4 regions of the Exiguobacterium sp. s39 genome follow, and region 2 is predicted to be linked to each of the others. Evidence: riboswitches for the same ligand, from Rfam matches in the RefSeq annotation. Region 2 holds a riboswitch; each other region holds the start of a gene.

What was found. Region 2 has a riboswitch for S-adenosylmethionine ahead of KNQ11_RS10205 (methionine ABC transporter ATP-binding protein). Riboswitches for the same ligand answer to the same signal wherever they lie in the genome.
Positions count from the first base shown of each region.
Region 1: linked by a shared signal. The riboswitch ahead of metK (methionine adenosyltransferase) and the one ahead of KNQ11_RS10205 (methionine ABC transporter ATP-binding protein) in region 2 are both predicted to bind S-adenosylmethionine.
Region 3: linked by a shared signal. The riboswitch ahead of KNQ11_RS13030 (2,3-diketo-5-methylthiopentyl-1-phosphate enolase) and the one ahead of KNQ11_RS10205 (methionine ABC transporter ATP-binding protein) in region 2 are both predicted to bind S-adenosylmethionine.
Region 4: linked by a shared signal. The riboswitch ahead of KNQ11_RS09220 (methionine ABC transporter ATP-binding protein) and the one ahead of KNQ11_RS10205 (methionine ABC transporter ATP-binding protein) in region 2 are both predicted to bind S-adenosylmethionine.

Region 1 is NZ_JACSNA010000001.1:1,702,685-1,710,083, reverse strand. It holds gene KNQ11_RS08945 (EAL and HDOD domain-containing protein) at 1-574, shown strand, start outside; gene pckA (phosphoenolpyruvate carboxykinase (ATP)) at 599-2,167, opposite strand; SAM riboswitch class I at 2,402-2,528, shown strand; gene metK (methionine adenosyltransferase) at 2,657-3,865, shown strand; gene KNQ11_RS08930 (GNAT family N-acetyltransferase) at 4,003-4,491, shown strand; gene KNQ11_RS08925 (serine aminopeptidase domain-containing protein) at 4,570-5,274, shown strand; gene mnmM (tRNA 5-(aminomethyl)-2-thiouridylate-methyltransferase MnmM) at 5,325-5,924, opposite strand; gene KNQ11_RS08915 (MDR family MFS transporter) at 6,078-7,256, shown strand.
Region 2 is NZ_JACSNA010000001.1:1,953,577-1,960,975, forward strand. It holds gene KNQ11_RS10195 (alpha-glucosidase) at 1-758, opposite strand, end outside; gene KNQ11_RS10200 (aminotransferase class I/II-fold pyridoxal phosphate-dependent enzyme) at 907-2,094, shown strand; SAM riboswitch class I at 2,157-2,262, shown strand; gene KNQ11_RS10205 (methionine ABC transporter ATP-binding protein) at 2,347-3,360, shown strand; gene KNQ11_RS10210 (methionine ABC transporter permease) at 3,350-4,015, shown strand; gene KNQ11_RS10215 (MetQ/NlpA family ABC transporter substrate-binding protein) at 4,043-4,858, shown strand; gene KNQ11_RS10220 (GNAT family N-acetyltransferase) at 4,918-5,415, opposite strand; gene KNQ11_RS10225 (CAP domain-containing protein) at 5,503-6,381, opposite strand; gene KNQ11_RS10230 (hypothetical protein) at 6,732-7,088, shown strand; gene KNQ11_RS10235 (chitobiase/beta-hexosaminidase C-terminal domain-containing protein) at 7,103-7,399, opposite strand, start outside.
Region 3 is NZ_JACSNA010000002.1:298,525-305,923, forward strand. It holds gene KNQ11_RS13010 (arsinothricin resistance N-acetyltransferase ArsN1 family A) at 1-185, opposite strand, end outside; gene KNQ11_RS13015 (1,2-dihydroxy-3-keto-5-methylthiopentene dioxygenase) at 310-846, opposite strand; gene KNQ11_RS13020 (methylthioribulose 1-phosphate dehydratase) at 863-1,483, opposite strand; gene KNQ11_RS13025 (2-hydroxy-3-keto-5-methylthiopentenyl-1-phosphate phosphatase) at 1,480-2,139, opposite strand; gene KNQ11_RS13030 (2,3-diketo-5-methylthiopentyl-1-phosphate enolase) at 2,136-3,326, opposite strand; SAM riboswitch class I at 3,397-3,498, opposite strand; SAM riboswitch class I at 3,704-3,807, shown strand; gene mtnK (S-methyl-5-thioribose kinase) at 3,886-5,052, shown strand; gene mtnA (S-methyl-5-thioribose-1-phosphate isomerase) at 5,049-6,098, shown strand; gene KNQ11_RS13045 (sugar ABC transporter substrate-binding protein) at 6,110-7,192, shown strand; gene KNQ11_RS13050 (sugar ABC transporter ATP-binding protein) at 7,189-7,399, shown strand, end outside.
Region 4 is NZ_JACSNA010000001.1:1,758,136-1,765,534, forward strand. It holds gene sufD (Fe-S cluster assembly protein SufD) at 1-151, opposite strand, end outside; gene sufC (Fe-S cluster assembly ATPase SufC) at 170-955, opposite strand; gene KNQ11_RS09205 (MDR family MFS transporter) at 1,089-2,339, opposite strand; gene KNQ11_RS09210 (MetQ/NlpA family ABC transporter substrate-binding protein) at 2,419-3,252, opposite strand; gene KNQ11_RS09215 (methionine ABC transporter permease) at 3,285-3,950, opposite strand; gene KNQ11_RS09220 (methionine ABC transporter ATP-binding protein) at 3,947-4,969, opposite strand; SAM riboswitch class I at 5,048-5,152, opposite strand; gene KNQ11_RS09225 (bifunctional cystathionine gamma-lyase/homocysteine desulfhydrase) at 5,210-6,376, opposite strand; gene KNQ11_RS09230 (PLP-dependent cysteine synthase family protein) at 6,369-7,292, opposite strand; gene KNQ11_RS09235 (S-ribosylhomocysteine lyase) at 7,289-7,399, opposite strand, start outside.

The DNA.
Region 1 (7,399 bases), 250 kb from region 2:
GATTGAAGCAAATCCGTATATCAGCATTCAAGTACTGCAACTGATCAATTCTCCAGGAATGGGATTACGAAATACAGTCAGCTCTGTTCGTCAAGCCATTTCACTACTTGGCTTCTCGCAACTCAAAAGCTGGATTTCGTTAATCGTCTTGCGTGAGATGAAGCTTGCTAGTCCTTACGAATGGTCAAATGAGTTACTCCGGTCTTCTTTACATTGTGCTAAGCTTTGCGAGCTATTTGCAAAAGAAACACGCACGTTGAAGTCAGAGAGTGCCTACATGATCGGATTGCTGTCACATATTGATGCGTTATTGTCTGTGGATATCGACGACATCATTGGTCAATTACCAATCGAAGATTCCTTGAAGGTTGTCCTACAAGGAAAAGATCATCCATTCCGGGATTGTTTAGTGCTTGTGATCAGTGCAGATCGCGGTGATTTTGATCAGTTCGAACTACTCAGTCAACGTTTAGGTGTCTCACTTCCACGAGCCTATGCGCTACTAGCAGAAAGTCAGGAATGGCTTAAACAAAAAGAAACACATCTTCAAGAAAGAACGGATTCTATCCTATAAAAAAAGAGCCCGAAGGCTCTTTTTTTATAGGCGTGGACCAGCTGACTTGATCGCATCCGTCGCACTTTCGAAGCGAAGGAAATTATGTTGGAATTTCTCAGCAAGCGACCGCGCTTGTGTGTCGTATTCGTCCGGATTCGACCAGACGCGTACTGGATTGAGTAACTCGCTTGGAACACCTGGAACTTCCAGTGGCATATGAAGTCCGAAAATCGGGTGCTCTTCTGTTGGAATCGTTGCGAGTGTACCGTTGACGGCAGCGTTGACCATCGTCCGTGTATAGGATAGCTTCATGCGGCTACCTGTTCCGTAAGCACCACCTGTCCAGCCTGTGTTGACGAGATAAACAGTGACACCATGACGATCAATCAATTCGCCCAGCATCGTCGCATATTTTTCAGGCATCAGTGGAAGGAATGGTGAACCGAAGCATGTTGAGAACGTTGCTTCCGGTTCCGTGACCCCACGTTCTGTTCCAGCGAGTTTTGATGTATATCCTGATAGGAAGTGATACATCGCTTGTTCTTTCGTCAATTTACTGATCGGAGGCAAGACACCGTACGCATCAGCCGTCAAGAAGACGATCGTCTTCGGGTGACCAGCACGTGACGGAACAGCGATATTATCGATTGCAGTGATCGGATAAGCAGCACGCGTATTTTCCGTCAACGATGTGTCATCGTAATCAGGGTGACGGGCTTCGTCGAGCACGACGTTTTCAAGGACGGTTCCGAAACGGATCGCGTCAAAGATTTGCGGTTCTTTTTCGCGTGATAAGTTAACGGTCTTTGCATAACATCCACCTTCGATGTTGAAGACACCGTCGTGCGACCAACCATGCTCATCGTCGCCGATCAATTGACGGCTATCGTCTGCTGAGAGGGTGGTCTTACCAGTACCGGATAGACCGAAGAACAAGGCGACGTCGCCTTCGTGTCCGACGTTTGCCGAGCAGTGCATCGAAAGGACATTTTCTTGTGGCAAGAGATAGTTCATGACGGAAAAGATTGATTTTTTGATTTCTCCCGCGTATTCCGTTCCACCGATCAAGACGATCCGGTGTTCGAACGACATCGCGATGAACGTCTCAGAGTTCGTTCCGTCAACGGCAGGATCTGCTTTGAAATGTGGCGCATAGACGACCGTGAACGGTTCGAAGGCAGCCACTTCAGGATACTCGCGTAAAAAAAGTTGTTTGGCAAACAGGTTATGCCAAGCGTATTGTGTGAGCACACGGACCGGAAGGGTGAAGTGCGTATCTGCTCCAGCAGCAGCTTCTGTGTAGTAGAGCTGATCGGCTTCGTTCATGTAACGAAGAACCTTTTGCAACAATTGTTCAAATTTGTCTCCATCCATTGGTTGGTTGACATGACCCCAATCAATGTGAGACTCGCAGGAAGAATCACGGACGATGAACTTATCTTTTGGTGAACGACCTGTAAATTTCCCCGTTTCTACAGATAATGCGCCGTTCTCAGCAAGGACACCTTCTTCGTTTCGAATCGCATGTTCGACAAGTTCAGCAACAGATAGTTGTTTGAACACATGCTCTTTCTTGAGTAGTTCTTCGATATTCAGGACCGTCATCGGCATCCTGACCCCACCTTTCCCCTACGTTGGTTTTGGCTCACTGTATTTAGTATGACACATTTATTATATATGACATACTAAAGAGAGAGCAATCATTTTCTGGTGCTGATTTCTATTTATCTGGAAACGCTTTCAGCATTAACAGTTTAACATCTCTTTCAAAAAGTTTCGACTAGAATTTGAAACCTTGCTTGACAGAGTAGGTACAACTTTATATCATGTAATTCGTAACGGATACTCTTATTCTGAGCAGGTGGAGGGAACAAGGCCCGAAGAAACCCGGCAACCGTCCTACATTAATTCACATATTAATGAGGGAAAAGGTGCTCTCCTGAAGCGAAGTAAACACTTCGAACGATAAGAGGGTAAAGGAAGAACGCACAACCTTTCCCTGACCATTTTTTGGACTTGGAAAGGTTTTTTTCATTTTACCGTCCCACTCAACTAGGGGAAATGAGTACACCGTCAAATTCTTTTTTGGGAGGGTCATACATGACAAACCTTAATCGCCGACTATTCACGTCGGAGTCAGTCACTGAAGGTCATCCAGATAAAATCTGTGACCAAATTTCGGATTCAATTCTTGATGCAATCCTCGCGGCGGATCCAAACGCGCGTGTTGCGGCAGAAACTTCTGTTACAACAGGTCTCGTTCTCGTTGCAGGTGAGATCACGACATCGACTTACGTCGACATTCCAAAAGTCGTTCGTGAAACGATTCGTGAAATCGGTTATACACGCGCGAAATACGGTTTCGACGCTGACACGTGTGCTGTATTGACATCAATCGATGAGCAATCAGCAGACATCGCTCTTGGTGTCGACCAAGCGCTTGAAGCACGTGAAGGTAGCATGTCTGATGCAGAAATCGATGCAATCGGTGCAGGAGACCAAGGTCTCATGTTCGGTTATGCAACGAAAGAAACACCAGAACTCATGCCACTTCCAATCTCGCTCTCACACCGTCTCGCACGCCGTTTGGCAGAAGTGCGTAAAAACGGTCAACTCGACTACCTTCGTCCAGACGGAAAAACACAAGTCACGGTCGAATACAACGAGAACAACGAGCCAGTTCGTGTCGATACGATCGTCATCTCGACACAACATGCAGAAGAAGTCACGCTTGAGCAAATCCAAGCTGACTTGAAAGAACACGTCATCACACCGGTTATCCCGGCTGAATACATCGACGCAGCAACGAAATTCTTCATCAACCCAACTGGTCGTTTCGTCATTGGCGGACCACAAGGAGATGCTGGATTAACTGGTCGTAAGATCATCGTTGATACGTATGGTGGATACGCACGCCACGGCGGTGGAGCATTCTCAGGTAAAGATCCAACAAAAGTCGACCGTTCAGCTGCATACGCAGCACGTTACGTCGCGAAGAACCTCGTTGCTGCAGGTCTTGCAGACAAAGCAGAAGTTCAACTCGCGTACGCAATCGGTGTCGCGCACCCAGTATCAATCGCGGTTGATACATTCGGTACAGGAAAACTTCCTGAAGCGCAACTCGTCGAATTGGTTGCTGAAAACTTCGATCTTCGTCCGGCTGGAATCATCAACATGCTTGATCTCCGTCGTCCGATCTATCGTCAAACAGCTGCATACGGTCACTTCGGTCGTACAGATGTTGAGCTTCCATGGGAGCAAACAGATAAAGCAGCAGTTCTTGAAGAACAAGCAAAACGTTTCGCATAATCAAAAAGTCCGAAAACCCTACGCGGGTTTTCGGACTTTTTTGTTTCCGTGGAACTTTGCAGGAAACGAATGTTTTTTCTAGAAGAGGGTAAAAGTACATGAGTCGATTCGTATGAATACAAAGGGGGGTTCCGATTATGGAAATACGCGAAGCTATTCCAGCTGATGCAGGACGTATTCATGACATTGCCGTCACATCTTGGTTGGATACGTATGCAGAAATCTATTCCGAACGTTCGAAAGCGCATTTCGTGCAGGAGGCGTATCCGCAAGAAGAAGTCGTTCGTGCGATCCGGACGGCGGAAGAAGCACGGGGAGAGTATTTTTATGTCGGAATCATCGATGAGGAAATCGTCGGTTTCATTCATGCTGTTGATGTTGAGGGAACGTGGGAGATCATTCGTCTGTACGTCTTGCCGAAATATCAGCAAAACGGAATCGGACGACGGCTGATCCGTGAACTCGAACGACAAGGAGCCGTCCCACTCGAAGTATACGTGGAGGCACGTAACTATAAAGCACGTCAGTTCTTAACCTCATTCGGTTTTGAAGAACTCAGTGAGATGACGGAAGAAGTCTTTGGGCAAGTAGAATCTGTCATTCGTCTTCGCCATGTCGCCTCATGAAATCCGTCTTGGGACGGTTTCGTGTGCGTTTGAAATAAGGTATCGTAAAAAGGAAGTATGAAGTGAAGAGGTGAGTTTGTGGTTGAACAACCAACAGGAATCATCGTATTAGTTTATCCGTTACAACTGCGTGCCCGTCCGAGTGAAGCCTTGATTCGGGTACTCGAACGAGAGTATGAAGTATTACTTGTCGACGCACCACGTCGCATCTCGTTTGAAGAGCATGGTCAACTGTTAAAAGAAGCATTACGTGAAGCCGGGAAACGCAAGCTACCGATTCATATCGTCGCCTGTAGCATGGGCGCACTCGTCGTCAATCGTCTGTTGCAAGAATATGAATTACCGGTCGCAAGCCTTGCGTTCATTTCACCGTTATTTGATTGGCATCCTTCGAAACAACTCGGAGGCGTCAAACAAGTCTTCGCGAGTGCATTTGATCGTTTCCGGCCCGATGCGCCACTCGGTACGTTGCCGTTTGGTCAAAGTACGGAAGATACCGTTCGCATCGGTGAACTGACCTATGCACAGTACCGGGAAATCGAAGAAGAGATCGTCGTACATGACGAGGAACGAAAAAAACTGCCGCGTGTGAACTTGGCTTGTTTTTATGCACCAGACGATCAGTTCGCAGACGTCAAGTTGACGCTTGAAGTATGCCGGAAAATGGGTGGCGATCAGATTTACTTACAACGTCTACACGGTTTTCCGCATTTTAGTTTCGAACGGTTGAACACTCGGTTTGCAGAAAAATTAATGTTGTTCTTTAAGCTTGTTGAAGAATGAAATAATAAAAGTGATGCCTCTAAAAAAGGGCATCACTTTTTTGTGTCCCATCATCCGCGTACTTTTTTCTCGATCGCGATGATGAACGGGGGATGATTTTGTTGATTCAAGAAACGGTACTGGAGAACGGCATAATCTTGCTGATCAAGGGCTGTGACGTAATCGAGGACAGCGTCGCGTTCACGTTTTCCTTCCAGGTGACCGTGATAGACGACGAGGACGACAAGACCGCCGGGAGCGAGGACCGGGAGGAGGGCATCGAGTGCTTCGAGCGTCTCTTCTCCTGTCGTCGTGATTGATTTGTCGCTTCCAGGCAGGTAGCCGAGATTGAAGACACCGGCGCGGACAGGACGTTGTTCGTCCGAAAGACGGGCACCGACATGGATGTGGCTTTCATGATAAAGGTCGACGCGTGCTAACATTCCGGCTTCGTCGAGACGTCGCGTCGATTCCTCGATGGCTTGTGCCTGGACGTCGAACGCAAGGACTCGACCTTCTGGACCGACGCGTTCTGCTAAAAACTGTGTATCATGTCCATTTCCAGCAGTCATATCGACGACGCAGTCTCCGGGTTCGATAACGGACTCGAGTAATTGTTTCGTATAAGGTAGTACACGGGCAAGTGACATGGCATAGACTCCTGTTCCTATGGTCTGTTTTTCTAGTAATGGTTCAGTATGTGCAAGATTCTTTCTGCATTATATCATTTTTTGATTCGTTGACGAAAAGCGAAGTGGCTTGACAGTTAGGGGACGGATTGCGTAAAGTGGCAAGGTTGAGAATGAAATAGGAGGACCACAGGTATGCCAAAATTACCAAAAGCGGTCTGGATCCTCGTCCTTGCGATGGCCATCAATACGACGGGATCCTCTTTTTTATGGCCGTTTAATACATTATATATTCATGAATATTTAGGAGAGTCGATGACAAAAGCAGGGATGGCATTGTTCGTCAACTCGGCCTTAGCAATCGTCGGAAACTACTTAGGTGGAAAAGCGTTTGACCGTCTCGGTGGCAAGAAGACGCTTGTCATCAGTGTCATCGGACTTGTCCTGTCTTCCGTCGGCTTGTTGCTGTTTCATCAGACGTACCTCGGATACGTCGCGATGCTTGGATTGATTGGATTCGTCGGTGGGATGGTTTTTCCGACGATCTACGCGATGACGGGTGTCATCTGGCCGGAAGGCGGGCGCCGTGCCTTTAATGCGATCTATGTCGCACAAAACGTCGGTGTAGCGCTCGGGACAGCAGTCAGTGGTCAAATCGCTGCCTTTTCGATTCAGTACATCTTCATCGCCAATCTCGTCCTCTACATCGCCTTTGCCATCATTTTGTTCGTTGGTTTGTCCTGGATTCAGGCACCGACGCGGATGCATGCGGCGCATGACGAGATCGAAACGACACGCACACCCCTTGCACGCGGTGCGGCACGGACGATGTTGCTCGTCTCGATTGGTTATGCCTTACTTTGGTTCGTTTATGTGCAATGGCAAGGAACCTTTGCCGTACACACGAAATCGCTCGGTGTCACGATTTCCGAGTACTCGATTCTTTGGACGATCAACGGAGCACTCATCGTGTTCGCACAACCTTTACTAACACCAATTCTTCGTTGGTTTGGAGATGACTTAAAGCGACAATTGATGACCGGTACAGGAATCTTCCTCTTGTCTTATCTGATCGTTCCGTTCGCAGGCGGCTTCAAGATGTTCCTCGTCGCGATGATCATCCTGACGATTGGTGAGATGTTCATCTGGCCAGCAGTTCCTGCTATGGCAGCGAGACTCGCGCCGATCGGAAAAGAAGGAGAATTCCAAGGGTACGTCAATATTGCTGCTTCAGCGGGGCGGATGATCAGTCCGACCGTTGGAGGGTTGATCTACGATGTATCAGGTATGTCAGCGGTCTTCTTGACATTAATTGGATTGATTCTGTTAGCGGGCGTCGTCTTCCTTCGTGCTATTCCAAAAATCACATCATGAGCATCATCTGTAAGACAGCGGACATTATGACCGCTGTCTTTTGTTACGTCATTCGTTCGAAAATCATAAAATAAACATTTAATAATATGGAATATTTCGGCAAAGAAACGGGTACTTTCTAATCAAGAACTTGAAAAAGAAAG
Region 2 (7,399 bases):
CCAACGAACGGAATCTCACCGACTGTGAATAACTCTTTCCCCGCAAGGACGTTCGCATGCATCTCCTGCAAGAAGTCATGTACGCCGGGCTGATTTCCAAGGTACGATAGATCAAACGGATTGGCGACATCCTCGAACGACCGTTTTTTGATCAAGTTGATGACATCCATCCGGAAGCCGTCGATCCCTTGAGCGATCCACCAGTTCATCATATCGTAGATCGCTTGCCTCACAGCTGGGTGCTCCCAGTTTAAGTCGGGCTGTTCTTTTGCGAAGGAATGAAAATAATACTGCCCGCGCTCTTCACTCCACGTCCATGGGCTTGGCGCAAAGTACGAGCGCCAGTTGTTCGGAGGCGTCTCTTTCGTGCCATCCTGCCAGATATACCAGTCATCCTTATCGTTGATCCGCTCCCGCGACTGACGGAACCAGTCATGCTGGTCACTCGTATGGTTCACGACTAAATCGAGAATGACCTTCAATCCACGGGCATGAGCGGACATGATCAACTCCTGGAGATCCCCCATCGTTCCCGCTTTTTCCATGATCTCGTAATAATCGGCAATATCATAGCCGTTATCGACGTCCGGGGAACGATAACACGGATTCAACCAAACGACATCGACACCAAGTGAAGCGATGTAATCGAGCTTGTCGATGACACCTCGCAAATCACCGATCCCATCTCCGTTCGAATCCTTAAAGCTACGCCAGTAGACTTGATAGACGACTGCCTCTTTCCAGTTAGCTCGCTTCATCTTCCCACTCCTCTCCCTACTCTTTATTCCCGCTCCACTTATCTGTACCTGTTTATCCGACAATTTTTTTGAATTTCGAAAAAGTTCTTTTCTTTTGACTGAATATTCGTTATCCTTGACGACAATACCACGAAGGAGGCATTCATCCATGAAACATTTCGCTCCATCCATCGCCATTGATCGGCTTCCTGCTCCCGTCTTCGCTGAGCTCGCAAACCGAATCGGTGCTGTAAAAGCTGCCGGACACGATGTCATCACACTTGGTCAAGGAACACCCGACCAGACGACGCCTGTACATATCCTCGATGCCTTAAAACAAGCCATCGACGAGCCAACGAACCTTCAATATCCACCGTTTCGTGGACATGATTTTCTAAAACAAGCCGTCGCTAGCTTTTACGCGACTGAGTTCGGTGTCACAATCGATCCAGCAACGGAAGTCGCGATTCTGCTCGGCAGTAAAGCCGGAATCGTCGCTTTACCGCAGACGATCGTCAACCCTGGAGAAGGAGTCATCGTTCCGGATCCAGGATACCCGGATTACCTGTCTGGTGCCGCACTCGCTGGCGCTTACCCGATCACGCTTCCGTTGCTCGAGAAAAACGGCTTCTTACCCGATTACGACTTACTTGATACGACGGACGTCGAGCGTGCCCGGATGTTGTTCCTCAACTACCCGAGTAATCCGACGGGTGCGACCGCGACGGCAGAAGCATTCGAACAGACAGTCGCTTTCGCCGATGCCCATGATATCTGTGTCGTCCATGACTTAGCATACGGCGGCATCAGTTTCGATGGTCCGACGCGAAGCTTCCTGCAGACGGAAGGGGCAAAAGACGTCGGGATCGAGCTATTCTCACTCTCAAAACGCTTCAACATGTCCGGCTTCCGGATTGCCTTCGCGATCGGAAATCCGTCCGTCATCTCAAGCATCGAAACATACCAAGAACATCTCTACGTCAGTGCCTTCACACCGATTCAGCATGCGGCGACCGTTGCCCTCACGAGTGACCAAACGTGCGTCCGCGAGTTAAGTAGCTTGTATGAAACGCGACGCGATGCGTTGTTCGCAAAACTCGATGCGATCGGTTGGAGTGGACCACGCCCGGGCGGTTCCTTCTTCGTCTGGCTTCCTGTTCCAGAAGGTTACACGTCCCAAAGCTTCACCGATCACCTGCTTGACGAAGCACACGTCGCCGTGACCCCTGGATCATTCTTCGGCGAATACGGTGAAGGCTACGTCCGGATTAGCTTGATTGCTGACGTCGAACGTCTCGAAGAAGCCGTCGATCGAATTGGAACGCTCAACCTGTTCCGGACACCTGTTGCGGAATAATTCTGAAAAAACATTTGACAGATGGGAATCATTTCCGTTAAAGTAAATCCCAACAGCATAACTACTTATCGAGAGCGACCGAGGGATTAGGCCCAACGACGTCCGGCAACCACCTGTAAGGAACGGTGCCACATCCTACAGAATGATTTTCATTCTGAGAGATAAGTTACGAAATCTTACACTTTCGTCGCTTTTTTCTGGTTGCTCTGCTACTAGGAAAAAGCGACTTTTTTTGTATGAGGAGATGAGCGGATGATTGAATTCAAACACATTACAAAACGGTTCGTTCGAGACCGGACCCCGATTTTTGCATTACGGGATGTCGATTTGACGATCCAAAAAGGAGAAATCTTCGGAATCATCGGTGAGTCTGGTGCCGGTAAAAGTACGTTGCTTCGCCTGATCAACGGGCTCGAGCATCCAACACAAGGAACCGTCAAGGTCGACGGTGTCTCGCTCGGCGGGATGTCAAAAGCAGATTTACGTCAACTTCGCTTGCGGACAGGAATGATCTTTCAGCATTTCCAATTGATCCAGTCACGCAACGTCGCGGATAACATCGCTTTTGCACTCAAGGCCGCTGGCGTCAAACGTGCAGATTTCCCGGAGCGAATTCGCGAACTCGTCTCGCTCGTCGGACTTGAAGGATTTGAGACGAACTTCCCGAGTCAATTAAGCGGTGGGCAGAAACAGCGCGTCGGGATTGCCCGGGCACTCGCAAACAATCCGACCGTCTTGTTATGTGATGAAGCGACATCCGCTCTTGATCCCGTTACGACACTACAGATTCTTGAACTGCTGAAGGATTTGAATGAACGACTCGGATTGACGATCGTCCTCATCACGCATGAGATTGATGTCGTCAAACAGATTTGCCATCGCGTCGCGGTCATGTCGCAAGGTGAAGTCGTCGAAGTCGCCTCAACCTATGACTTGTTCAGTCAAGCTAAGCATCCGGTGACGCAACATTATGTCGATACGGCATTACAAATCGAATTGCCGGAACGCATCTTACAGGCAACCCCAGGTAAGATCATCCGCTTGCAGTTCACAGGCGAGAAGACCGGTGAAAGTACGTTATCAGAAGCGATCCGCCGTTACGATATCTCAGTCAGCATCTTGCACGGCAAGGTCGACTACATTCAAGACGTCGCCTTCGGTGTCCTGATTGTCAGCTTGACGGGATCATCCGATCAAATCGCTCCTGCCCTTGACTGGCTCGCGACGGAACTTCACGCACTCGAGGTGATTCAGGATGTGGCTTGATCGTATTCAAACGATGTTACCGGAGCTCTTGAAGGCACTCGGCGAGACAGCATGGATGGTTGGTATTTCACTTGCTTTCGCATTGGTCGTCGGGATTCCGCTCGGAATTCTCTTGTTCGTCACCGACCGGGGATTATTTTTTCAAAACCTTGCCGTCCGCCGTGTTCTTGACTTCGTCGTCAACATCGTCCGGTCGCTACCGTTCATCATCTTGCTGGTTGCCCTCATTCCATTAACGAAGTTCTTACTCGACAATACGATCGGTCCGACGGCAGCGTCCGTCAGCCTTAGTGTCGCAGCGATTCCGTTTCTCGCGCGCCTTGTCGAAACATCACTCCGCGAGATTCCTCCTGGTTTGATTGAAGCAGCAGAAGCATGTGGGGCGAAACCCTTGCGGATCATCGTCAGTGTCCTCTTACCGGAAGCACTCCCTGGCATCATTCAGGGCATCACATTAACGACGATCAGCTTAATCGGCTTCTCAGCGATGGCTGGTATCGTCGGCGGCGGTGGTGTCGGTGACCTCGCGATCCGTTTCGGTTACTATCGCTACGATAATCTCATCATGATCGTGACGATCGTCGTGCTCATCGTCATCGTTCAAAGTATTCAAGCACTTGGCAATCAACTGGCGCGAAAAACAGATAAACGCTAATCATACATACAAAGGGAGAGTGGAATCATGAAAAAACGATATGCCTTTTTAGCAACAGCCTTACTTGGTGCAGGAGTCCTCGCGGGATGTGGAGACAGCAGTGCTGATGAAAAAGACAAGACGATCAAGATTGGTGCGACGAGTGGTCCGTATAGCGACATGGTCAAACAAGCGATCCAGCCGCAACTCGAAAAGAAAGGCTATAAAGTCGAAATCGTCGAGTTCAGCGATTACATCCAACCGAATATCGCCCTCGGTAGCGGGAACATCGACGCCAACTTGTTCCAACACTCGATCTATCTCAAGACGTTTTCTAAAGAAAAGAACCTCGATTTAAAAGGACTCATCACGGTTCCAACAGCACCGATGGGACTATACAGCAAGACAGCGAAGACACTTGACGACGTCAAGACAGGTGCTGAAGTCGCGACGCCGAATGATCCGACGAACCAAGCACGAGCACTGAACTTACTTGCGGAACAAGGCTGGATTGAACTGAAGCCGGATGTCGATCCACTAACCGTTTCAGAGAAAGATATCGTCAAGAATCCGAAGAAACTCGTCATTAAACCACTCGAGGCGGCTCAATTGCCACGCGCCGTCGAAAGTGTCGACATTTCAGCCGTTCCAGGGAACTTCGCACTTGCTGCGAAATTCGACTTACTTGATGCGTTAGCGCTTGAGACGATGGACGAACAATACCGTAACCTCGTCGCTGTCCAAACGAAAGATGCGGACAAACAAGTCGCAAAAGACTTAAAAGCAGCCGTCGAATCGGACGCTTTCAATACAGTCATCGAAAAATCATTCAAGGGCTTCAGTAAACCTGAATGGGCAAACTGATGTAAAAAACGACCGGAATTCAACGAGATCACCTCTCTTTGAATTCCGGTCGTTTTGTGTTAGAACCGATACCACATCAGTTCTTCATCATGATAGGTATCATCGATTTTCAGCGCCCGCGGTTCAATCGCGTATGATTCAAAACCAAGTGATCGATACAACGCTTTAGCAGCTTCATTCGTCCGGACGACCGAGAGATGGACTTGCTCAATCACAGGATGCTGCTTTAATGTACGTAATGCCTCTTGTACGAGTTGTCGTCCGACCTGTTGCTTTCGGGCGCTTGGCGCGACGTACATCGCAAATAGATTCGCTCGATGTCGCATCTTGAACGGCTCTAAGTTGACGATCGTGACGACACCGACGAGTTCATTTTCATGAAACGCACCGAACGTCATCGACTGTTCGCTTTCAAGACGAGTTGCGTACCGTTCGATGGGTCGATCTTTTTCTGCTTCGTAATCAGAACCGAATGCTTCCGGATGGTTTCGTAAGGCTTCTAACCGCAATGCTTTGTAACGAGTTGCATCTTCAACCGTCAATTGATGTATTTTCAACTGCTCCACCCCCTGCCTGTAGTATAGTACAAACCGCCCTACGAAAAAGAGGACGACATCGAGCGATATCGTCCTCTATTCTTCTATTTAAGGTGTTCGGAAATTAATCGTGAAGTACGGTGAATTATCTCGGAATGCTACACCGACATCCGCCTGCTTGAAGCTCTTTTGAAGGATGTTATCGCGGTGTCCTTTCGAGTTCATCAAGCCCCAATGCGCAGCAAACACGTTCGGATAGCCCATTGAGAGATTCTCACCGGCTCCCATGAACTTAATACCACCTTGTTCCATTCGATCGAACGGGTCACGCCCTTGTGGATCCGTATGCGAGAAGAAATTATTCTTCGCCATGTTTTCGCTGTGACCACGTGTGACCGGCTTCAGTGCCGTGTACGGTGCTAACGGATTCAACTTATAGTCGGCCCGTTCCCAGTTCATCAACCGAAGCATCAGTTTCTCATCTGTTGTTCGCAACGCATTCGATGCAGTACCGTAGAAGCCCTTTTTCTTCGCTTCGACGTCTTTTGGAATCGCAAGCGTTGCTTTGACCTTATTGCCGTCATGTTGATCGAAGAAATATGTCACGTAATTGCCTTTCTTCTCATAAACGGCGGCATGATCCAGATTCAACATGTAGTTCGTGTTGCCTTTACGGTAGGACTTCACTGCAGTCCACCCTTTTTTCTTCAAGGAAGATTCCGTATCCTTATTCAAGACCGCGCCTTGCGTCGTCACCCCGTTCTTGAAACGATACTTCCCGTAGTCCTTACCATCCTTCGTCAAGGCGACGAATTCCTCCGTTGATGTCCGTCTGACTTCCCAGTCGTATCCCGGATACTCACTGCTATATCGATCAATCAGCTTGCCGCCGCTTTTCGGGTAATCGGCTTCTGCTTGTTCCATTGGAATGTTTTCGTAGCCGAAAAAGGCTACTGCTGCTACTCCGATGATTAGCCATTTTTTCATGCCCTCGTTTCGCCTCCTTCTATTTCATTACCTTTATTTTAAAAGAAAATCATTCCTTCGAACAGTCATCGGCTCTCATTTGTCTAAATCACATCTTTCGTCCATAAATCCGACACATTTCATGAGAACGCTATCATTTAGACGTAATGCTTTTGTTTAGTCGATTCTTGAAAATATTTAGTACACATAATAAATGATTTTTCCCTTTTATTAAAATGTGTGAACATTCTTTTATTTCATTCTAAATGATTTTTGATTGCTCTCCGATTCTCGACTCGGTATCATTAGAATTCGTAAGCCAAACTTTCAATGCTTTTCCAAATAACATAATGATATGAAGGAGTTGACCTATGGTTTTACTGTATTTCATTTATGAATCCATTGCTTTTTTACCGATTCAACAATACTTATTTTCCGGCTGGATGATCCTTGTCGCGTTGACCGTATCGTTTAGCTTGGCTAATGCACATGAAGATGTCCGACTGAATCAACGGCTCGGTTTCGAGTTACTTGTTCCTGGATCGGGTATGCTACTTTCTAAGAAATTCATTCCTGGTCTTGCCATCATCCTTTTTTTAATCTTGATCCACTTCACGTATATGTTCCGCGTCATTCCTCTACCGATTGCTTTAATTTCGACGCTCTCCATCAGCACGCTCTCACTTCTTTCACTTTTAATTCCAGCACGCAAAAAAGCGGACCGCTAAGTCCGCTTTTTGATTTATTGATATTTTGTTGTTTCAGTTAGTTTATATTTGTTCGACAGTTCGAGCCAAATCGTTTTTCCTTTGATCGTCTTCACTTGAATGTATGGACGACCTTGTGAAACACGAAGTGCGAGCAATTCACCTTGTTGGTCGGCATGTGTTTCACTTGCTTTATCCCAGTTGCGTCCTAGTTTCCGTTCAATGAAGATATGTTTTCCTTTTTGAACAGCACGCCAGATGCCGACTTCTGCTTTTCCTTTGACAGGTACGACCGTCTCTGCACCTTGAATCGAGATGATCGCTGGATCATG
Region 3 (7,399 bases), on a different contig from region 2:
AGGACACCTGTGTCATCTTCAGCGACATATCCAGCATATCGATCGGTGCGTTCCGCATACCACTGGGTCATGAAGGATAAGTCCTTTTGGTCGGTCTCAAGCGTTGCGATCCGATCTTCGATACCTTCGTTATAGATGGCGAGAATCGCTGGTAAGTCGTGTTCCATTACGGGACGAATATGCATGACGCTCACTTCCTCATCGCTTTTCCTTTATTATATCGGTTACGTATCAATGTAGTGATATGTTTGTGCGATAAGAAAAGCGCTGATTCCATTCATATGAAGGAAAACAGCGCTTTTATCGATCTTAAGAGACCGTTGACGTCTCATTCTCGTAAATCGGAACCCAGCCGTCTGTCGTGACGAAGATCCGAACAGCAACGACTTTACGATCGTCTTGAAGCGTAAAGTAGTGGCGTGTGTTAACAGGAACGGAGATTAAATCACCAGGATTGAGTTCGATGTTATAGTAGCCGACTTCTTCGTCTTTGATCGCGAAGACGCCATGACCGCTGACGATGAAACGAACTTCATCATCCGTGTGATGATGTTCTTTCTGGAAGTTGACGAGCAACTCATCAAGGTTCGGTGTCGTATCCGAAAGTGAGATGATATCAGCTGTCTGATACCCACGACGTTCTGATACGTCTTTGATTTCGGGAGCGAACGTATCGAGAATCGTTTGTTTGTCTGCATCCGTCAGTGTGAAGTTCTCAACGAGAGGCGCTGGAAGTTTCGAAACGTCCCACTGTTCGTAAAGAACGCCGCGTGACGCGAGGAAGTCAGTGACTTCCGTTTGATCCGTATACCGTGTGTTTGTTTCTTGGAATAAGACTGTTGCCATGAGATGATTCCTCCTTTTAATGAATGGATTGACGGCATGATTGCAACGTCAACGTGTAATTGAATAAAAACTCGAAGGCTTCGAGGTGTTTCTTTGCTTCAAAGGCGGTCGGTGCCCAGACCGTGATCCCGTGATTGCGGATCAGGACGGCACCACTGTCTGCTGTGACATGCGGTGCAAAAGCAGCGGCAAGCGTCGGGATGTCCGCATGATTCGGAATGATCGGTACCGTGACCGTCGCATCCTCTTCCCAGTGTCCGAGTGCCTTGATGATTTCTTGACCGGAAAAGGTGATACTGCCTTGATCGCCATAGAGTTCCGAAATCACATTGTTCGCAATCGTATGGACATGTAGGGAACAACCGGCGTCCGTTCGATTGAACACTTCGACATGGAGTAATGTCTCGGCGGAAGGACGCCCGGATTGCTCACCGATCAATTGACCGGTCGCATCGACATGAACGAAGTCGTCAGGAGTCGTTTGCCGTTTATCTTTTCCGCTTGCTGTCACAAGGAATTCAACCGGGACACCGGATGTCCGGATGGCGAGATTGCCACTCGTACCAGGGAACCAATCGCGCGCCGCAAGCTCTTGTTTGATGGCGCGTAGCTCTTCATACCGTCGCATGAATGTCATGTTGTCACCTCCGCTCGTGTTAAATCATGAACGATATCGTGGAACGTCTCAAACGGTGTATAGGCGATATCATTCTCTTCACACAACGTGATCAGATAATCACGGGCATAGACACGATCCGCTTGTTTTGCGAGTTCGAAGTCCGTCACCGAGTCGCCGATGACGATGATGACGTCACCGTCTTTACGTAGTGTCCGGGCAACGGACGTTTTACAACAGCCGCACCCGTTCGTACAATGGGCATCGCAGGCGTTTGGCCAATCGATATGGACGAATGGACCACTGAAATCAGCGACGTTACAGTAAATCTGTTCTTGGTCGAGGAATGGCGCTAAGATTGGTTCGACGAAAAAGTCCATTCCACCGCTGACGATCGAAAAATCGATGCCTTGACGACGACTGTACTGCAGTAACTCCGAAAATCCGTCGCGAATGACGGCACGCTCCAACAAAAAGTCAAGATAGGCTGTTTTTCCGTCAGACGGCAGAAGTGCGAACATTTGCCCGACACCACTCTGAATCGATAACGTCCGGTCGAGTACACCGTGTTTCAACGGTTCGAAGTCACTCGCTGGCGCAAATGCCTGCATGAGTGCGATGATGTTATCCTGTGTCGTCACCGTCCCGTCGAAGTCACAAAGAATCCGTACGGTCATGACTTGATCCCCCAAGCGTCGAGGGCAATTCGTAATTCTTCATGACGCGATGCTGCCGTCGATAGGGATTCATTTGCGAGTGCCGCATCGAGTGCCTGACGGAAAGCAATGACGCCAGCCGCAGCACCTTGCGGATGACCATGTACGCCGCCACCGGCGTTGATGACGGAATCGATCCCGAAGTCCCGTACGAGTTGAGCGACGAGTCCAGGATGAATACCGGCTGAAGGAACCGGGAAGATCGATTTCGTCTGCCCGAGACGGGTCGCTTCGACCGCGATGCCACGAGCGACATCCTTTGGCAAAGCGACATTGCCGTAAGGAGACGGGAATAGCGTCAAGTCTGCTCCAGCAGCACGCGGTAATGTGCCGAGTAAGACAGGGGCTGCGACTCCGTGATTCGGGCTAGCGATCAACGCACCGCTATATGCCGGATGATTGAAGATCGGAACGTTGATTTCCGGATCACTTGCCAGTTCGCGTAAGACATCGAGTCCGTATGTGAAGGTATTCAGCAAGAAAGCAGTCGCTCCAGCATCAATCAATCGCTTGGCTTGATCCTTGAGCGTAAAGACGGGACCGCTGAGTGTGATCGCATATAACGCACGTTTACCGGTCCGGTGGAAGTGAGCATCGATGACCTCACGTCCGATTCGTGCCCGGTCAATCGTCGGTGTCAACGGATTGTCGTATAGGATCTCATCGTCTTTGACGAGGTCAATCCCACCAGCGAGTTGTCCTTCGAGTTGATCACGAAGGAACGATAAATCCCGTCCGATGACTCCTTTGAAGATGCTCATTAATAATGGGCGATCTTCGACACCAATCAAGGAGCGGACCCCTTCGATCCCGAATTTCGCACCTGGAAAGTCCGACGTAAATGTATCGGGTAATAGCAATTCTGTTAGTTTGATTTCACCGTCGAGTGAGAGTTTCCCGAAGACGGTCGTCAGAATCGCAGAAAAGTCGCGCGACACGTTATGTTCCGGATAACGAATCGTGATATATCCTTTGCCATCGCGCTCTTCGGTATGTACGACTTCCCCTTTGAACGAGGCGAGTTGTTGTTGTTCGAGATGATTCAGTTCCGTCCAAGAACCGACTGTCAGACCAAGCGCGAGTTGTTCAGCGCGTTGCTCGAGTCGATCACGGGCAGTCAATTGATAAGTAGCAGTGATATAAGCCATGTCTTTCCTCCTTCAACAAAAAAATGGTCTCTCGTCAGCGACAGGAGACCATGAATAATTCGAACGTGGACTCTTATCTGTCAGCTTAGTAGCTGCAAGAATTAGCACCGTGCCAAAAGGTCGGTTGCTGCGACATCGTAGGGCTTGTCCCTCCGTCTGCTCTTGATAAGAATTGGATGAAATTGTGAAATCTAATTGCAATTTTTACATGAGAATCGCCACTTGTCAAACTATTTTTAGAAAATTTATTTTTTTGAAAATACTCTTTCTATAGATGACTTAAAAATGATGTCCGTTTCTGCTTGATTTCGATTTGACAGCGAGGAAGTCGATTGCGTAAGATTCAAATCAATATCACACACGACAACTACATACGACTCTTATCGCGAGTTGGCAGAGGGAATTGGCCCGATGACGCCGCAGCAACCGACCACTGGGCACGGTGCTACATCCAACAGACGTTTCGTCTGAGAGATAAGAGGACGCAGTGACTTTTCTGCGCCTCTTTTCGATGACGAAAAGAGGCGCTTTTTCGTGTATCACATAGGGGGAAACTAAGATGACATATAAAGCATTCACAGAACAGGACGCGATTGACCGTGTTCGGACATTAGGACTGATCGGCGATGGAGCCGTCGAAGCAGAAGAGATTGGCGACGGGAACCTCAACCTCGTCTTTCGGATTCGAGAAGGCGAACATCGCTTGATTTTAAAACAAGCATTACCATATGCGAAGGTCGTCGGGGAGAGCTGGCCGTTATCGCTCGAACGAGCGTGGATCGAACAATCCGCACTCCGTGAATTCGCACGGCATGCCGTACCGTTCGTGCCACGTGTTTTTCATGCTAGTCATGAAGAGGCGTATACGGTCATGGAAGATCTTTCACATCTGACGATCGTTCGAAGCGGTTTACTCGCAGGTGAACAGTATCCGTTGCTTGCGGAACATATCGGTTCTTATCTCGCTCGGACGTTATTCCATACATCGGACTTTGCGCTTGGTCCGGTTGAAAAGAAACGTGTCGCCCGAACGTACTACAATCCAGACTTGTGCGACATCACGGAAAAATTAATCTTCACGGATCCGTTTCATGACGCGGAGACGAACGAGATTGAAGCCGGACTCGAAGAAGAGGTGGCACGTCTATGGGCAGACGATGAGTTAAAACGCGAAGTCGCAAAACTCGAAGCGCTCTTCATCACGAAAGGAGATGCATTGCTGCACGGCGATCTACATACAGGAAGCATCTTCGCCTCGGCGACGGAAACGAAAGTCATCGATCCAGAATTCGCCTTTTATGGTCCATTCGGATTCGATGTCGGACAGTTCATTGCGCATCTATTCTTCGCGGCATATCCGGATTACCCTACACGACGTGACGCCCGAATCAAGGATATCGATACGTTCTGGCTGACGTTCGCTTCAACGTTCCGTGCATTATGGGAACGGGAAGCCGTCGAACCGTTCCAGGCATCAGGACTCGTCGATGATGTACTGAGCACGATCTTGCAGGATGCCCTTGGCTTTGCCGGTTGCGAATTGATTCGGCGGACGATTGGTCTTGCACCGGTCGCTGATTTAGAATCAATCGATTCAACGACGGAACGCTTAGAGCGGAAACGTCACGCTCTTCGTCTAGGAGCGGCGTTAATCAAACGCCGTACAGAATGCCGGACATTCGATGATTTACGAAACTTTGACGTAACGGAGGAACTCAGCCGATGACTACATTCGTCCAAAGTATTCGTTACGAAGACCGTGTCTTGACGATTCTCGATCAGACACGTCTACCGCAAGAAGAGCACTATGAAGTCATTGCTGATCTCGCGCAAGCGGTTGAGGCGATTAAACAACTACGTGTCCGGGGCGCGCCTGCGATCAGCTTATTCGGTGGATTCGTGCTCGTTCAAGAAGCGTACCGCTTTGAAGCAGAGCTACCGGTCTACAAGCAAGCCTTGCTTGAGACATCGGCGACGTTACTCGCGACACGACCGACGGCCGTCAACTTGCGAAATGTCCTCGATCAATTGAATCCAATCATTCAAGACGGGACGTCGGTAGAAGAGATTCGCGAACGGTTGGAAAAACGGACGGTCGCCTTATACGACCAGGATGCGCAGACGTCACGTCAAATCGGGATTCATGCACTGGAATTGTTCCAGTCAGGCGACCGGATCCTAACGATTTGTAATGCTGGATCGATTGCGACCGCTGCTTATGGAACGGCACTTGCGCCGTTCTACATCGCAAAAGAACGCGGCATCGAATTATCCGTTTTTGCGAGTGAGACGCGACCGTTACTGCAGGGAGCACGATTGACGACATGGGAGCTGCAACGTGCCGGCATCGATGTCACGTTAATTACGGACAACATGGTCGCCCATACGCTGAAAGAAAAACAGATCGATGCGATCATCGTCGGTGCCGACCGCATTACACGAAACGGAGATACCGCGAATAAAATCGGGACGTTCCAATTGGCATTGCTCGCGCAAGCTTTTGGTATTCCGTTTTACGTCGCAGCACCGCTCTCGACGTTCGACTTCTCGCTCGTTTCCGGAGACGCGATCGAAATCGAAGAACGTGATCCGCAGGAAGTGACGACTGTCCAAGGTATTGCGACAGCACCGGAAGGCGTCGCTGTCTTCAACCCGGCGTTTGATGTCACACCACACACATTGATCACGGGCATCATTACCGAACTTGGTGTCATCACGCAACCGAATGAAGAAACGATTGAACAATTAACAGGGCTTCAACCCCTCGGATAAGGAGATATGTCATGAAAAAACTAGCTTACGCCGTCCTAGCACCGGCACTGTTACTAGCGGCTTGTGCGAATGGAGAAGCCACGACGACGAAGGTCGTCAAGGATGTACCAAAAGGGGTTCAATCGGACGTCAAGATCGCCGTCATCCGCAACCTAGCATCGGACGACCATACGAAACAATTCCTTGATGGCGCACGAAGTGAAGGCGAAGCGCTTGGCTTTAAAGTCAGCACGTTCATTTCGGAAGGTAACGACGTCAAGTTCAAGGAGCTTGTCGCGCAAGCGATTCAGCAAGATTATGACGGGCTCATCATCTCGCACGGTAAGGAAGACTACGCCTATGACATGATTAAACCAGCGGTCGACAAAGGGCTGAAGGTCGTGACGTTCGATACGGTCACGAAGAAAAAAGGAACGGCGTTAAAAGGTGTGACGGAAACGTTCCAAAACGATCATCAACTCGCGAAGCTATCGCTTGATGAAGTGACGAAGGTGACGGACAAAAAGCCAGTCCGTGTCATCAAACTTTGGTTCGGACCAGGTTTTGCCCCGCTCGATCGTCGTCAGGAAATCTATAAGACGTACGAAGCAGACGGTAAGATCAAAACGCTTGAGACGGTTGGACCGACAAATTTCCAAGATGTCCAAGGGGATATCGCAACGAAGATGAATGCGATTCTCGCGAAATATCCGAAAGGAAGCATTGATGCGGTTTGGGGAGCGTGGGACGAAGTCGCAAAAGGGGCTTACAAATCGCTCAAGGATAATAAACGTCAAGAAATCCCGCTAATCTCGATCGATGTCTCGAATCAGGATATCAACCTGATGCGTGAAAAAGGCAGTAACTGGGTCTCGACGAGTGCGGTGGATCCATTCTTGATTGGACAAACGGACATGCGATTACTGGCTAAGAAAATCGCTGGCGAGAAGACACCGGATAGCTTTGATCTCGACGCGAAACTCGTGGAGCAGAAGGCGTTGAAGCAGGATACGACGATGTACAATCTCGATACGATCATCAAAGGATGGAGTACATCGGACAAATTCAATGAACCGTGGATGGACCGGTTGCGTGACGTCCATAAAAAACAATGACGTCTACCAATCATCACTTGAAGATGACTGGGATTTCACTGGCGTTTCCAGGAGTGCAAGCCTTAAAACAAGTCTCGTTTGAAGTGAAATCCGGTGAAATCCACGCGCTTGTCGGTGCGAATGGTGCCGGTAAGTCGACGTTGATGAAAGTCTTATCCGGAGCGGAAACGGCGGACGAAGGAACGATCCGTCTCGACGGGAAGGAGT
Region 4 (7,399 bases), 200 kb from region 2:
TCTTGATTTTTTCTACTTTTGGCAATGCGAGCGTTGGGGCAAGATCAAGCGCGTCTTGACGCTTTGCGACCATCCAAGATGGTTCCCCTAAGCGAGTCGCACGTTCTGCCACTGCCTCGCGATTTACTGCAAGATTCAGTTCTACAGTCATCATGCTTCCTCCCTCGTCTTACGCTTTTGTTTCGATTTCGACGTCTTCGATGCCGAGTTCTTTTTTAACCCAGTCATAACCTTCTGCTTCGAGACGGTGTGCGAGTTCTTTACCACCAGACATGACGATTTTTCCGCCCATCATGATGTGGATGAAGTCTGGCTCGATATAGTTCAAGAGACGTTGGTAGTGCGTGATGATCAAGCAGCCGAATTCAGGTGAACGCATTTCGTTGACACCTTTTGCGACGACTTTAAGTGCATCGATATCAAGACCTGAATCGATTTCATCAAGAATCGCGATTGCTGGTTTAAGCATCATCATCTGAAGAATTTCGTTACGTTTCTTTTCTCCACCAGAGAAACCTTCGTTGAGGTAACGGTGTGCCATTTCTGAAGGCATCTCGAGAAGACCCATTTGTGAATCAAGCTCACGGATGAACTTCATGAGTGAGATTTCATCGCCTTCTTCACGACGCGAGTTGATCGCTGAACGAAGGAAGTCGGAGTTCGTGACACCACTGATTTCGCTTGGGTACTGCATTGCGAGGAACATACCCGCTTGTGCGCGCTCATCAACTTCCATGTCGAGGACGTCTTCGCCGTCGAGTGTGACTGAACCAGATGTCACTTCATACGATGGGTGACCCATCAATGCTGATGCGAGTGTTGATTTACCTGTCCCGTTTGGTCCCATGACCGCGTGGATTTCCCCGCCTTTGATTTCCAAGTTGACGCCTTTCAAGATTTCCTTGCCGTCGATCGCGACGTGTAGATCTTCAATCTTCAAGTGTGAAGCCTTCATGTTAGAATCCCTCCATCTATTCATTTCGTGACTGACGATTCAGAACACGAGCGTTACTAATTTAGTATCATTCTAATCTTAAAGAAACATCGCGTATTATTCAAGCGTCATCGCTCGCTGATTTTTCTCAAAATCATGCGTTTTGTTGAGAATCATTCGAAAGTTTCACCGGTTCCTCGAGTTCCTCGATCGTCGAAGCCCGATGAATCCGTTGTGACAGTAAGAGCAGTGGTATTCCGAATAATGTCAAGCCCGCTAATATCCCGAAAATCGGTAACGGACGGTCCGCTCCATATAAACTTAACAAATGTCCTCCAGCGATCGGACCGATTGATTGTCCGATCGACGTCAAGCCCATCGCTCCGAAATAACTGCCCCGTAATTCCGGCTTCGCGAACCGATCGGTCAAGATGTCGGTCATCGTGAACATCATGACTTCCCCGCACGTGAAGATGAACATCGCGACGATCATCAACCAGATCGCGTTCGCATTTCCCATGATGAACAATCCGATCGCAACAGTCGCAATCCCGGTCGTGATCGAGACGAGTGGTGACGTCTTGACACCAAACTTCATGATCGGATATTGGACGATTAAGACGGTGATCGCATTGATCGTGATTAAGATCGCATAGAGTGTCTTCCCGCCTTCAAGGAGTGACGTCTCCGTCAAGAACTGTGGCAAGGTCGAGTTGAACTGGCTGTAGCCAAAGACGCCGAAGATGATGCCGGCAAGTGCCAGCGTAAAGGCGATATCCGTCCGCAACAGACGAACCGTTGCTCCGAACGAGACCTTTTTCCCACCATGCGTCTCGGTGATCGGATGGCGTTTGAATAAGATACCGATCATCACCCCGTACACGATATAGACGAACGCCGTGATGTAAAACGTCGCGGACGTGTTCCCCGCACTCAGCAGTAAAGCGATTCCCGGTCCGATCGCTGCTGCGATGTTGATCATCGCGTAACGGATATTGAAGACGAACAATCGGTTCGCTTCGTCCGTCGTATCACTGATCAAGGCACGGGCGGATGGTTCAAAAATCGAGCGACAGACACCGTTCAAGGCACTGAGCGTAAAGAACGCCCAGAACGTCTCGACTTGTGCTAGCGCGATGAAGACGACCGCGAACCCAATCGTTCCGGCAAGCATCATCGCCCGCCTTCCATAACGGTCCGACAAGGTACCGCCGATGAAACTCATGACGAGACTGGCGATCGCCGAAATACTGAGGACCCAGCCGACATCGACCGGATCAAACTTCAGGACGGTCGTCATGTAGATGGCGAAGAACGGCATCGTGATGAACGTTCCGAGACGCGAGAAAAACGTCCCGAACAAGACCCCGAGTGTCAACGGATGCAGTTGACGTATGCGTTGCATATGATTCCCCCTAACCCCTGTTTCAGACAAATGAAAAGCATCCTTCCATTATATAGGAAGGATGCCGGCTTCGGTGAACTTATTTGCTGACTGGAACGACAGCACCTTTGTACTTGTCGAGGATCCAATCTTGGTTTTTCTTTTCGTGCAGAACGTCAAGAAGTGCTGTGACACGCTTGTCTTTCTCATCGCCATCACGTGTGACGATGATGTTGACGTATGGTGAAGACTCATCTTCTGAAGCGATCGCGTCTTTCAACGGGTTCAGACCGTTATCGATCGCATAGTTCGTGTTGATGAGGACGGCGTCGCCTTCATTGTTTTTGTAAGCTTGCGGAAGCAGTGATGCTTCGATGTTCGTTTTGAACTTGAGTTTCTTCGGGTTCTCCGCGATATCACCGAGTTGTGCATCTGTCGTTTTACCGTCTTTGAGTTTGATCAATCCTTCATTTTGAAGGAACGTCAAGACACGACCCCGTTCCGCGACGTTTGAGCTCGTCAGGATCGTTGCACCGTTTGGTAACTTATCGAGTGACTTGTATTTCTTCGAGTAAATACCGAGTGGTTCAACATGGACGCCACCTGCGTTCGCGAACTTATACGATTTGTTTTCTTTCTCTTGTTGCTCAAGATACGGTACGTGCTGGAAGTAGTTCGCATCGATTTCTTTTGAAGCGAGTGCTTTGTTCGGAAGTACGTAATCTTGGAACTTCTTGATTTCAAGTTTGTAACCTTTTGCTTCGTATTCTTTTTTAACGTGCTCAAGAATCTCAGCGTGCGGTACGTTTGATGCACCAACGACGAGTGTCTTGTCGTCGCTACCTGATCCTGATGATTTTTCGCCACATGCAGCAAGGCTGATTGCTAAAACGGATACAGCGGCAGTACCTACGAATTTTTTCCAAACTTTCATGAATGATTCCTCCAATATGATTAAGTTTTGAATTAACGTTTATCGATTGCGCGGATCAGCAAGTCACCGATGATTTGGATGACGAAGACGATCGCTAAAATTAAGAGTGTCGCAATGACGATGACATCGTTTTGAGAACGCTGGAATCCTTCGATGAAGGCCATGTCCCCAAGTCCACCTCCACCGACTACTCCGGCCATTGCCGTATAACCGACAAGTGAGACGAGTGTGACCGTGATACCAGAAACGATGGCAGGCAACGCTTCCGGGATTAAGACTTTATAGATGATTTGGAACTTCGTCGCCCCCATCGATTCAGCTGCCTCGATGACACCTTTATCGACTTCGCGTAACGCGAGTTCAACCATCCGACCGTAAAATGGTGCAGCACCGAAAATCAGTGCCGGTAATGCTGCCGTTGGTCCGAGGAACGAACCGACGATCGCTGTCGTAAATGGAATCAATAAGATCAGTAAGATGATGAACGGAATCGAACGGAAGACGTTGACGATCAAGCTCAACACTGAATAGAACGCCCGATTCTTGAACAATAACTCTTCGTTTGTCGCATACAATAGTAAACCAATGATCAAACCGAGAACGAATGTCGAAACCCCAGCGATTGCCGTCATATAGACGGTACTGCCTGTCGCTTCCCACACCATGTCCCAATCTAGGTTGTCAAAGAATGAAATCATCGGTGATCCACCTCCACTTCAACATCACTGGCTTGAAGCTTCGTGATGACCGCTTGTGTTGCTTCTGTTTCCCCGATCAACTGAATGAACAGTGTACCGAGTGCCCCTTCCTGTGATTGACCGACGTTTCCGCCGATGATGTTGAACAGGACCGGTGAATCCTTCATGACTTCCGCGAGGATCGGGCTTTCCGCTGTCGATCCGACGAACGTCAACTGAACGATTTTTCCGGTTGGGTACCGTTCGCGTAGTTTCGCGAACGTCAACTCGTTTTCCGAAGGCGACGTCAATTGTTTGACGAACTCCTTCGTCATCGCTTGCTTCGGATGACGGAAGACTTCTGCGACCGGTCCTTGCTCGACGATTTTACCGGCTTCCATGACGGCGACCCGGTGACAGATTTTTTGAATGACGTGCATCTCGTGTGTGATCAAGACGATCGTCAGTTTCAGTTTTTCATTGATGTCGACGAGTAACTCAAGGATTGAATCCGTCGTCTTCGGATCGAGTGCACTTGTTGCCTCGTCACATAAGAGAACGTCCGGGTTCGATGCCAGTGCCCGAGCGATACCGACACGTTGTTTTTGACCACCCGATAATTGTGACGGATAGGCTTTTTCGCGTCCGTCCAAACCAACGAGTTGGATCAGTTCCGCGACCCGTTCCTTGCGGTGTGCTTTCGGGAAGCCACCGAGCTCGAGTGGGAACATGATGTTCTCTTCAACCGTCCGTGACCATAGTAAGTTGAAGTGCTGAAAGACCATCGAGACATTCTTGCGGACGCCTCGTAATTCTTTTGGTTTCAGTGATGTCATCTCAACACCATCGATTTGGATCGAACCACTAGTTGGTGCTTCGAGCATATTCAGCAATCGGATCAGGGTCGATTTCCCTGCTCCGGAATAACCGATTATTCCAAAAATTTCACCGCGCTCGATTGTCAGATCGACATTCGCGACGGCTTCGACCGCTCCGCGCTTTGAGCGATAAATCTTTCCTACGTCTTGTAAACGAATCACAACTGTCCCTCCTAAAATAAAAAAAGTGCGCGCGTTTTAGAGCAAACGCGCGCACTTTTCAGTACACAAAACCATTTGCTCTCATCTCCCAGACTTTTGTCTGCTGGAATTAGCACCACTTCGGATTAGATCCGCGGTTGCCGGGTTTCATCGGGCCAGTCCCTCCACCACTCTCGATAAGAGTTTCGGTATTAAGTTTGTAGAATATATTCTGAATATTAGCAGGGGTTATTTTTGTTGTCAAACAGTTTTTTCAGAAACTTTTTCGAGGAACGTGAAAGCACGTGTTAAGTCTTCTTTCAAATCTTCTGCGTCTTCAAGTCCAACTGAAATCCGAACGAGACCGTCTGTGATGCCGAGTTCTGCCCGACGTTCTGCTGGGATTGACGCATGCGTCATCCGTGCCGGCACCGAAATCAGACTCTCGACGGCACCAAGACTCTCAGCGAGTGTGAAGAAGTGTGTCGCCTCGACGAGTTTTTCTGCGTTCGCTGCTGAACCGACATCAAAGCTGATCATCCCACCAAATCCAGTCGCTTGTTTCGCTTGGATGTCGTGACCAGGATGCGATGCAAGTCCTGGGTAGAAGATGTTCGAGACGATGTCTTTCGCTTGTAGGAACGCAACGAGATCATGTGCTGTCTCTTCGATCGCATCCATTCGGATACCGAGTGTACGAAGACCACGGACGAGCAAGAAGCTGTCTTGCGGTCCAAGCACGCCGCCTGTCGAGTTTTGGATGAAGTGCAGCTCTTCGCCGAGCGCATCATCTTTGACGACGACAAGTCCAGCGACGACGTCCGAGTGTCCGCCGATGTATTTCGTCGCACTGTGCAAGACGATATCTGCACCGAGTGCGAGTGGTTGTTGATGATACGGTGTCGCGAACGTGTTGTCGACGACGAGTTTAAGATCGTGACGTTTGGCAATCGTTGCAATCGCTGCGATATCCGTAACTTTCAACAACGGGTTCGTCGGTGTTTCGACGTAGACGATCTTCGTGTTGTCCTGGATCGCTGCTTCCGTCGCCGCAAGGTCCGTCGTATCGACGAATGTCACTTCGATGTTGAACTTCGGTAAGACGCGTTGCATCAAGCGGAACGTACCACCGTAGACGTCATCCGTCATGACGATGTGGTCGCCAGACTCAAGCAAGTGGAAGACGGCATGGATCGCTGCCATCCCAGAACCGAAGGCAAAACCACGTGCGCCACCCTCGAGATCCGCAATCAATCGTTCGATGCTCGTCCGTGTAGGGTTCGCTGTCCGTGAATATTCATATCCGTCCTTGAGTTGACCGATTTTATCCTGCTTGTATGTGCTTGTTTGATAGATCGGAGGTGTGACGGCTCCTGTTGCCCGGTCGACACCTGTTCCTCCATGAATCAATGCTGTCTTCTTACGCATGAGTTTCGTCCACCTTTTCAAAGATTTGTTGGCTCAAGTAGCGTTCGGCACTGTCTGCGAAGACGGTGACGATCGTACTGCCGGGGTGACGCTTTGCGATATCAAGCGCAGCAACAAGCGCTGCACCTGCTGAACTACCAACGAGTAATCCTTCGCGAGCAGCGAGTGTATGAACTGCGTCAAATGCATCACGGTCAGAAATCGTATGAATCTCGTCGACGAGTTCACGCGGAACGAGACTTGGCCATTTTGCTGTACCGATACCTTCTGTCTTATGCGGACCGGCTGGACCACCATTTAAGACGGAGCCTTCCGGTTCGACGATTGCTGCTTTTGTACCGAGACGTTGTTTTAAGAAGTCCGCTGTTCCGGCGAACGTACCACCTGAACCACAACCGGCAACGAACCAGTCGATGTGCGGCAAGTCCGCAATCAGCTCAGGACCGAGTGTCCGCTGATACGTGACTGGGTTCTCTTCGTTTTCGAATTGTAACGGAACGTAACTGTTCGGAATTTCCTGACCGAGTTCTTTTGCCCGGTCGATAGCCCCTTGCATATCGAGTTCAGTCGGCGTGTTGACGACGGTTGCGCCGAGTGCCCGCATCAACGTCTGTTTTTCCTGACTGAATTTTTCCGGAACGACACAGATGACTTTGAGATCGTATTTCTTAGCGGCGAGCGCCAAGCCGATGCCGGTATTCCCGGCTGTCGGCTCGATGATCGTACCGCCTGGTGTCACATGTCCGTTTTCGATTGCTGCATCAACGAGTTGAATGCCAAGGCGGTCTTTGACGCTGCCCCCAGGGTTCATCCATTCGAGCTTCGCCAAAATGCGCGTACCAGCAGGCAAATCGAATGAAGTGATCTCGTAGAGTGGTGTGTTTCCGACGAGGTCGCGGACGTTGTTCGCGATCATCCGAAGACGATGTCCCATTCATCACGACCGGCAAGCATTTTCTCGGCATAGTGCTTCGCTCCTTTGAGGTCATGTGCGCTCGCAAATCCACATTGGACTTCGTTTTG